3 regions of the Fervidobacterium nodosum Rt17-B1 genome follow, and region 1 is predicted to be linked to each of the others. Evidence: predicted binding sites of a transcription regulator. Region 1 holds the regulator's gene; each other region holds the start of a gene.
What was found. The regulator HrcA, encoded in region 1, represses chaperone genes, less so after heat shock. The targets are predictions, from matches to a motif close to ATTAGCACTCNNANNNTNNGAGTGCTAAT.

Region 1 (3,291 bases):
AGAAATTATGTATTTTCCACCTTTTCTAAGTTTTATCCACTGGTTAAATTGTATATGCCATGTTTCCGTACCAGTATCTCCAACAACGATGTACCCATACCCATCTTTAACACCGTATTCTGATACTTTAGCTGAGCTAATACCATACTGACCTGCTTGCCATATCCACCATTCAGATGGCATACTTCCTTGGTCATTGACTATTTTGTAGCTAAAATCACCATCGTTGACTAAATTATCCGGTTCTTCTTCATCGAACTCGTATTCAACAGTCTCAACAGGTTCTTCTTCAGTTCTGTACTCTGGTGGAATTTCCGACTTATCAATTGGTTTGATTACAACATCTGAGAAATAAACAGTTGTTACTTCTTGTCTTCCAAGTTCAAAGCCGAACGTTACAGTTTCATCCGCTCTGTCAGGATGAGTATAGTAAAATTCATAAGTCTTCCATTCTTGTGTCAGTTCTATCGTTTGCGAGAAATAATTCGTCCATGGATCATGAGTTTGGAGTATTTTCACATTAATTTTTCTTGGTTTATCCGCCTTGGCTCTGAAATAAATATAATAGCTCTGTTTTGGTGTTAAATTAACCCATTGATTGAATTGTATGTGCCATGTATCAGAACCAACATCCGCAAGTTTTATGTGCACATAACCATCTTTAACACCATAGCTCTCAACCTTTCCACTGCTGACACCGTACTTTGCAGCTTCCCAAAGCCACCAATCATATGGATTCTTTTGTTGATCGTTTGTTATGGGAACTAAAAACCTTCCGTTATTTACAACACTTGTACTTGAAACATTTCCACCAAACACGAAAGACGAAATCAAAAAAGAGCACTTGTTAATAGCAAAAACTCCGCAACTCTTCTCATATTTTCACACCTCCAAATTCCTAAATAGTTAAATTAACTTTTATCACAGTTAAAGATTTTAGAATTATTCAGAAAAGTTTTTCCACCGAACGTTTAGTATTATACTAATGTAACCTGTTACACACAAAACTTTGAAAAATTAAACATTTAATAACAATTAAATGAAAAAATGCGAACTATAGTTTTTAATTCTCGATTTATCTTTATTTTTTATACACCCCTAGCATTTGAGCAACTGTAAAAATCGAGAGTTATTACTCTAAAAGATTGACAAAAAGAGCATTTGTGGTATAATTTTGGCAGATGGATAATAAGTTTGCTAACATAAGTGATAATTTTCAAAGCAACGAAAATCTAACAAATAAAAAAGTAAAATTCAAGCACTGAGGAGGTGCTTTTATGGATATTACAGAACGCCAAAAAAAGATACTTTACTGCATTGTTCAGGATTACATAAACACAAAAACTCCGGTAAGTTCTAAACGTGTGCTTGAGAGCGCTATTATAGGGCGTTCTGGCGCAACTATACGAAATGATATGAATAGGCTTATGAGGGCTGGTTACATTTATCAACCACACACATCCGCTGGAAGAGTTCCTACCGACAAAGGGTTACGTTTTTACGTTAGTGAATTGAAAAAAATACGTGATGAAATAAAGTCGAAAAGCACACATGTTGACACAGCGGCTAATTTTCCAATAGGTGATATGGAAAAAGTTCTCACCGGCGCGGCAAAATTGCTAAGCTCTTCAACTAAAGGCATGGTAATTATAGAAAAACCAAATCCTCTAAACCTAAGAGTAAAGAGAGTTGTAATTACACCTGTTAGTAAGAATTTTTCAATAGTGAATATAGTTACCTCGCTTGGTTTAAGCTCTTCAATACCACTTCAACATGGCGAAATTGAAAATGTAGCACACGTTGAGGAAATACTTAACAAGGTTATCTCTGGACTTACTTTGAATGAGTTTAAAACAAGAATTAAAGAAATAATATCCAAGATAAATAATTTCAAAGAATTCGATTTTTCAGAAATGGGGAAAGGGTTTTTGGAAATAACTGAGAGATTGTCTATGGAGAGATACGAAGATTACATTTCAGAAGGACTGTATAATTTGTTGTCTAATGACAGAATAAACCTTAAGAAGTTGCAAAATATACTTGGCTATGTTTCCAGTGAAGATTTTTACAAAGACGTTTTTGAATTGGAAAGCGATATATACATAGGTAAAGAACATAGCTTAAGATTTTTAGATGATTTCTCAGTAATTTTAGGTGATTTTTACGCAGAATCAACACCAATTGGACGTATCGCTGTTATATTTGACAAGTATGGAAAGTACGATCAAATAATAGATAGCTTTGAATTCATGCTTAACAGATTGACAGAATACTTCACAGTTGTATCAAGAAATGTGTAAACAGACAAGAATAAGAATATAAAGGAGGGATTTAGATGGAATTCGAAAAAGAAGAAAAAAAACAACAAAATACTGAAAACAATGAAATTAAAGAAATTAAAGAAAATACCAGTGAAGAGAATAGCGTACAAAATATAGAAGATGAGAATAAGCAACTAAAAGAAAAAGTTGCCGAGCTTGAAGCTCAGCTCAAAGAGATTCAAAATGCTGCAAGATTTATAAAAGCATCTTTCGAAAATTACAAACTAGACGTTGAACGTCAATTAAAGGAAAATACACGTAGTACCGCTCTTAGAATTTTCAGAAATCTTATACCAATTGTGGATGATTTCAAGAGGGCGCTTAATTATTACAACCAAACTCAAGATTTGGAAGAATTTTACAAAGGAACTCAGAAAATTATCGAAAAGTTTTTCAAAACATTAGAAAACGAAGGACTAAAACCAATAGATACTTCTGGAAGATTTGATCCTTTCTTACATGAAGCTGTGGAAAGGGAAGAACGCGAAGATGTAGAAGAATATACAATAATCGAGACGATTGAAGAAGGTTACACATACAACGGGCAGGTTATAAAGCCAGCGAAAGTGAAAGTAGCAATTAAACCAAGAAAAAGTTAAAAATCGTAGAATACCAGAATTAGAATTTCAGAAAATTTGAGAGGTGATTTTTATGCCAGTCAAAAAAGACTACTATGAAATATTAGGTGTTTCAAAAAATGCTAGTGATGATGAAATAAAAGCTGCGTATAAAAAGCTTGTTAAAGAGTGGCATCCTGATAGACACACTGGCGATAAGAAAAAAATTGCAGAGCAAAAATTTAAGGATATTCAGGAAGCATACGAGGTACTTTCTGACCCTCAAAAGCGTGCGATGTACGACAAATTTGGTTACGTAGGGGAAGGTATACCTTACAATTATGAATACACCACATCTTCTGGTGGAGGCTTTGGCTTTGAAGATATATTTAAAGATTTCTTCAATGATGATA
Region 2 (3,291 bases), 940 kb from region 1:
GAGTTTGCTCGATTATCTTACTTGTTAGCTTCTTGTCTCCTTTTCCGTAAGATTGTGAAATCATAGAGACGGAGGATGTCCCTATTATTTCGTTGAGTATCTCGACTATCCAAAAAATTGTCGAAAATAAAGTAACACCGGCTATCGCCTTAGACGATAGCCTACCTATCCAAAATAAATCCACTATATCGTACATCGATTGCATAACACTACCAACAATCGATGGAAGGGCTAATTTAAACAACTGTCTGGAATTATCAAGGAATTTCGATTTATCAAAATTCGTAAAAGCACCTCCAAATTCTGTATTATACGGAATTTTTAATATGCTTGTACATCTTTATCATAACATAAGCGTTTGCAAAGTAGAAAATGGAACTTATTACGAATATAAGTGTATAACCATTTTTAAAAGCAGTTAGAAGTGAAAACATCTCAGCAGACAGAGCACGTGATACATTATTAACGAAATTATTAGCGCCGTTTATAGTTGCAATCTTATCACGCCTAACATTTGAATAAACGAGTGCGCTTAGCAAAGGACTAACCATGTTCATAACTGCGAATCTAACTATATAGACACTTGTAAATGTTATCGGTTCTCTCACAAAACTTAAAGAGACTATAAGTATAGGTACAACTACGTAAGAAAAGATAAGTATATTCATATCGCCGAACCTCTTACCAAGTTTGTGAGAAAACACTGCCCCAAGGCTTGTTGCCAATTGCGCCAAAGCTAAAATTATACCTATAACGGAAGCACTCATTTTGAATAAATCGTAAAATATGACATTTCCAAAACTAACGAACAATCCAGCCCCGAAACCAACACTTATCGTTGATAGCATATAGTAGAAAACTACTTTAGATTTTTTAGGAGAAAATACAGATATAAATTCTTGAAAGTCAATAACATTGGAATTTTTAAGATTTACTTCATTTTGAATCCTCAATTTTCTTAAAGGAATTATAGCAAAAATTCTTGAAAGGCTTGCAGTGATAAGAACCCATTTTGCTGGAAACATATCGCCAAGTACTCCACCCAAAACATTTCCTATAACTCCGGTAAACATTCCAACTCCGAAATTTAAACCAAAAAATTTTGCCCTATTGTCACTATCAGTTTTAAGAACTAAGAGAGTCGATAAAATTATGGAAGTAGCTGAAGTGAACCCACCAAAAAAGAACGAAGTGATAATCAGTTGAAAATAAGATTTGGTGATTACACGGTATACGCCAAAAAATATACCTAACAATTGCGAAAATATTATCAGTTTTTTCTTATCGAACTTATCAGCAAAAAAGCCAAATACCAATCCAAAAAATGCCGCTCCCCACAAACTATTAGAAGTTATTTTTCCAACAATACTTGTTGGAACTCCGCTTTGTCTTAAAACTAAATTAAATAGTGTTCCGTATATCCCCTGAGCAAGTCCATCGATAAAGGTGAATAAAGTTATAAGCAAAGGTTGAGACATTTATACACCATCTTCCTTTTTTACCTATTTTGTTCGTATTTCAAACTATTCTAATTCAATTGTACCATTAGGCCAGAAAACTTCAACAACTAAACAAAAAACCAACTTATTCAAAGTAACACAAAATTAAAAAATATCACTCTTGACATATAAGTGATAATATGGTAAAATTCAAAACGAAAGGAAAAAGAAAAAAATAGAAAAAAGGAGATGATTTTATGGTATTTAACATGGAGGACTTCACGGAAAATGCTCAAGAGATACTCCAGTCTGTTAACGACGTCTTAAATCGTTACAGACAAAACCAGTTGGCGCCTGAGCATATTTTGTTAACTATGCTTGAAAACACTAAAACCGCAGCTGTAGATATTCTTACTTTCCTCAATGTTGATACGGATGCGTTGAGAAGAGATGTTGAAAGGATTATTTCTTCAAAAGGTGGTTATTACTATTCTGGCAGCGGTGGTACAAACCAAATTTACATAACCCCAGATACAACAAAAGTTATTAACGAGGCAAAACGCGAAGCGAAAAGAATGGGAGATGAAAAGGTTGGTACAGACCACTTACTTTTAGCAATGGCTATTGTACCAGAGACAACAACTTATAGGTTATTGAGTAAATACGGGGTAACACAAGATGCGCTTTACAGTGCTATAAAACAATTAAGAATGCAAAGGACTTATTCTGAAGAAGAAAACATCGACATTCTTGCAAAGTTTACTGAAAACCTCACCGAAATGGCAAAAAACGGACAACTCATGCCTGTAGTTGGCCGTGAAAATGAAATCAACAGGATGATTGAGATACTTGGACGCAAGATTAAGAACAACCCCGTTCTGATAGGTGACCCAGGCGTTGGTAAAACAGCGATTGTTGAAGGGCTTGCGCAAAGGATTGTTAATAAGGACGTGCCAGAATTCTTGAAGAATAAAACAATACTTAAATTAGACCTTGCAAGATTGGTTGCTGGTACGAAATTCAGAGGGGAATTCGAGGAAAGACTAAAAAAACTTATAGACGTACTTAAGAAGAGAACAGACGTTATACTCTTTATCGACGAATTACACACAGTTGTTGGTGCTGGTGCCGCTGAGGGTGCACTTGATGCAGGTAACATTCTAAAACCAGAGCTTGCCCGTGGAACGTTAAGGGTTATCGGTGCGACTACAGTTGAAGAATACAGGAAACATATTGAAAAAGACAAAGCGTTAGCAAGAAGATTCCAAGTAATCTTTGTCCCAGAACCAAGTATAGAAGAAACCATCGAAATCTTGAAAGGTTTGAAGGCCAAATTTGAAGAATTCCACAACGTCTCTATAAGTGATAAGGCAATTGAGTTTGCGGCGAAGATGTCCGCAAGGTATATCACCGACAGATTTTTGCCAGACAAAGCAGTTGATCTTGTAGACGAAGCTGCGGCAAGAGCAAAAATTGATGGAAAGAAAGAAATAGTTGAAGAAGATATCGCAAGTGTTATTGAAAGATGGACGGGTATCCCCGTCGGTAAAATAATGGGTGATGAAAAGGAAAAGATAAAGAACCTTGAAAAGATAATACATGAAAAGTTTGTTGACCAAGAAGAAGCAGTGAAGATTGTTTCGAATGCAATCAAAATGTCCCGTGCAGGTATTAGAAATCCAAAAAGACCACTTGGTGTGTTCTTGTTCCTCGGACCAACCGGAGTTGGTAAGACAGAGCTTGCTAAGAGATTAGCGGATGTACTATTTGGTAGTGAAAAAGCGCTTATAAGAATCGATATGAGCGAATATATGGAAAAGCATTCAGTAGCCAGACTTATAGGTGCACCTCC
Region 3 (3,291 bases), 340 kb from region 1:
ATCTCTTGGCCTTACATCAAAAATTAGTTTTGTCGCATCTTCACTTTTGTAAGCAACCGAACGTAAAAACAATTCAGTCTTTCCGGGTTCTGTTATCCTTGGCAATCTTAGATAAACGTATTTATCAGAAGTCTTTGTCGAAGAACTAAACCACGACGTGCTCGAACTCAAAATTCCATTAACATTGATATCTACAAAAGGATTTTCACCATCTAATTTCAGTTGTAAAAGTACCTCGTCACCAACATATGGCACCTCTGGAATAAGCTTTATATCTTTTAAGTAAGGTGGGACCAAATCATATACTGTCAAAGTCGAGGATGCAGTATACCATTTACCTTCAGTTATAGAATACCCTTCGGCTTTTACCGTATACACACCTGGCATTTTAGGTGACCAGGTTTTGCTATAAGGGTAAGCGCTTAACAACATCAATTCGTTATAACTGTTGTTACTAATAATTACCTTTATATTCGATATACCCGGTTCTCTTGGCTCCACATTGATATTTATCGGTGTTCCAATAACAGCAACAGAAGGAATTGAAATAGATATTTTTTGACTATTAGAATCATCAAGTTTTTTTGCAACACAAGAGGCTAATGAAACTATTAAAATAACGGTAATAAATATTCCAAAAAAGCCACTTGCATGAATTCTCTTCATGCTTGACACCTCCAGTTATCCATAAAATTCACCAAATCTTATTTCTACATATATTATCTAAAATCCTATGTAAAAATATATTTGCTTCATTAATCATGCTTAAAATTGACAAAATATCTTGATTTTTTGTATAAATATGGTAAAATGATTAGCGTCAAACAATTGGTATATCCAGTGGGGCCGTAGCTCAGGTGGGAGAGCGCTACCATGGCACGGTAGAGGTCGTGGGTTCAAGTCCCATCGGCTCCACCAAATTTCAATAGATCGTGAAAAAGCCCTGAATTCTTCTCAGGGCTTTTTGTTTATTAATTTGTCGATTAGAAGCAAGATTAAATGTGACCTCTTAGATTTGTGATATAATAAAGCGAAGAAATTTACAGGTACTGCTTAAGACAGTTGAACACTTTCATTTGAGCCTATATTTAACAGCTACAAGGGGGGACGTATATGGATTTTGAAGCTATTAATGAGCGTATTTCAGAAATTATTAACAAACATACCGAGCTTGAGAAAAAGCTCTTCGTTGTTAATCAAAAAAACAACTATCTCTCTTCTTTGAATGAGGTCTTAGACGAACTTTCAGATATGGTTTCAGAAGTTTCTGAGAAGGTAGAAGACTGGCTTGATTACGTATCTGATTTAGCCGACAACATGGACGACTGGCTCGAGGAGTTCTACGACATGGTTGATCAATTTATAGATATGGCACAGAATTCAATAGACCAAATCGGTGAGTACGATGAAGATGATAATGAAGAGTACGATTTTGAAGAAACAGCTGAAAAAGTTGTAAGTGTATTTGAAACCTGGGAGAAACAGTTTTCTCAGTTGATGGAACTTGTAAAAACTGGAAACAATAAAGTTGTAGAGATGTTTTTGACCGTCAGTAAACTTCAAAATGAGGTTGATGTCCAATCGTTATCGAACATGAAACAGCTTGTTAGTCACTTAGTTGATTGGAAAAAACGTATAGAGTTGGCTGTAAGCGATTTTGAAAGGTGGAAGGACTTTGTTGAGAAGCAAGTTGAAGATTTTGAGGAGTTTCATGAAAATATCAAAGACGTATTTGAATGATGATGTGACTCATATATCGAGTATTAAGAAACTAAGGTACAAATATGTTGTTGAGTTTCTCAAAATGTCATGAATTTATCTGCACGATGAACATCTGAAAATTTTATCCAAAGAAAGAATAAGAAAAAAGAAGAAATGTGCAAATATTTCTGTTTAGATTTTAACATTAAGCTATATTCAGTCAAAACGGCAATTCACAAACTGCCCTTTTTTGTTATACTAAAATTAACAAACGGAATATTAGAGTGATAATCAAACCAAATCTTAGACAGGAGGGGGTAAGAGTATGAAAGTGAAACCACTCGGTGAAAGGTTACTTATTAAGCCCATCATTGAAGAAAAAAAGACAGCAGGTGGAATTGTCCTTCCAGATGCCGCAAAAGAAAAACCCATGAAAGCAGAGATTGTTGAAGTTGGTAAACTTCCTGAGGATTGCCAACTCAAAGTTGGAGATAAGGTAATTTACAACAAGTACTCTGGCACGGAAATAAAGATAGATGATGAAGATTACATCATCATTGATGTAAGCGATATTTTAGCAAAAATAGAAGAGTAAAAATTCAAGGAGGTGTGAGATATGGCAAAGTTATTAAGATACAGTGAAGAAGCAAGAAGGTCATTAGAAGCAGGTGTAGATGCAGTCGCTAATGCAGTTAAGATTACATTGGGTCCAAAAGGTAGAAATGTTGTTATTGAAAAATCATGGGGCAGCCCAACAATTACAAATGATGGTGTCTCTATAGCAAAAGAAATTGAATTAGAAGACAAATTTGCAAATCTTGGTGCACAACTTGTTAAAGAAGTTGCAAGCAAGACTAATGATGTTGCTGGTGACGGTACAACAACGGCTACAGTTCTTGCTCAAGCGATGATTAAAGAAGGACTCAAGATGGTAGCAGCTGGCGCAAATCCGATATTGATTAAAAAAGGTATCGACAAAGCAACATCAAAGGTTGTTGAAGAGATTAAGAAAATTTCAAAGAAACTTTCAAGCACAGAGGATATCGCACACGTCGCATCAATCAGTGCAAATAGTGAAGAAATTGGTAAATTAATCGCAGAAGCAATGGAAAAAGTTGGCGAAGATGGAGTTATCACAGTCGAAGATAGCAAAACAATTGATACTTACGTTGAATTTACAGAAGGTATGCAATTCGACAGAGGTTACATCTCACCATACTTTGTAACAGACCCAGAAAAGATGGAAGTCGTTTACAATGAACCATTCATACTCATCACAGATAGAAAACTTTCAAACGTTAAACCGCTCATCCCTATTCTTGAAAAAGTAGCTCAAACAGGAAGACCACTTGTAATTATCGCAGAAGATGTTGAAGGTGAAGTTCTCACAACGTTAGTTCTCAACAAACTCAAGGGAACACTTAACACCGTAGCAGTTAAAGCTCCTGGCTTCGGTGACAGAAGAAAAGCAATGTTACAAGATATAGCAATTCTCACAGGTGGTATTGTAGCAAGCGAAGAAGTTGGAATTAACCTCGAAGACCTCACACTCCAAGACCTTGGTAGAGCAGACGTTGTAAGAGTTAAGAA

Region 2: FNOD_RS01590 (ATP-dependent Clp protease ATP-binding subunit) is a predicted target of HrcA. The motif match lies at 1,611-1,639, and genes of this name have one in related genera.
Region 3: groES (co-chaperone GroES) is a predicted target of HrcA. The motif match lies at 1,965-1,993, and genes of this name have one in related genera.

What each region holds. Positions count from the first base shown of each region.
Region 1 is NC_009718.1:1,339,096-1,342,386, forward strand. It holds gene FNOD_RS06510 (carbohydrate binding domain-containing protein) at 1-834, opposite strand, end outside; gene hrcA (heat-inducible transcriptional repressor HrcA) at 1,278-2,300, shown strand; gene FNOD_RS06520 (nucleotide exchange factor GrpE) at 2,336-2,920, shown strand; gene dnaJ (molecular chaperone DnaJ) at 2,973-3,291, shown strand, end outside.
Region 2 is NC_009718.1:334,581-337,871, forward strand. It holds gene FNOD_RS01580 (MATE family efflux transporter) at 1-244, opposite strand, end outside; gene FNOD_RS01585 (MFS transporter) at 309-1,478, opposite strand; gene FNOD_RS01590 (ATP-dependent Clp protease ATP-binding subunit) at 1,697-3,291, shown strand, end outside.
Region 3 is NC_009718.1:1,675,580-1,678,870, reverse strand. It holds gene FNOD_RS08055 (hypothetical protein) at 1-666, opposite strand, end outside; tRNA gene FNOD_RS08050 (tRNA-Ala) at 843-918, shown strand; gene FNOD_RS08045 (hypothetical protein) at 1,114-1,740, shown strand; gene groES (co-chaperone GroES) at 2,027-2,296, shown strand; gene groL (chaperonin GroEL) at 2,318-3,291, shown strand, end outside.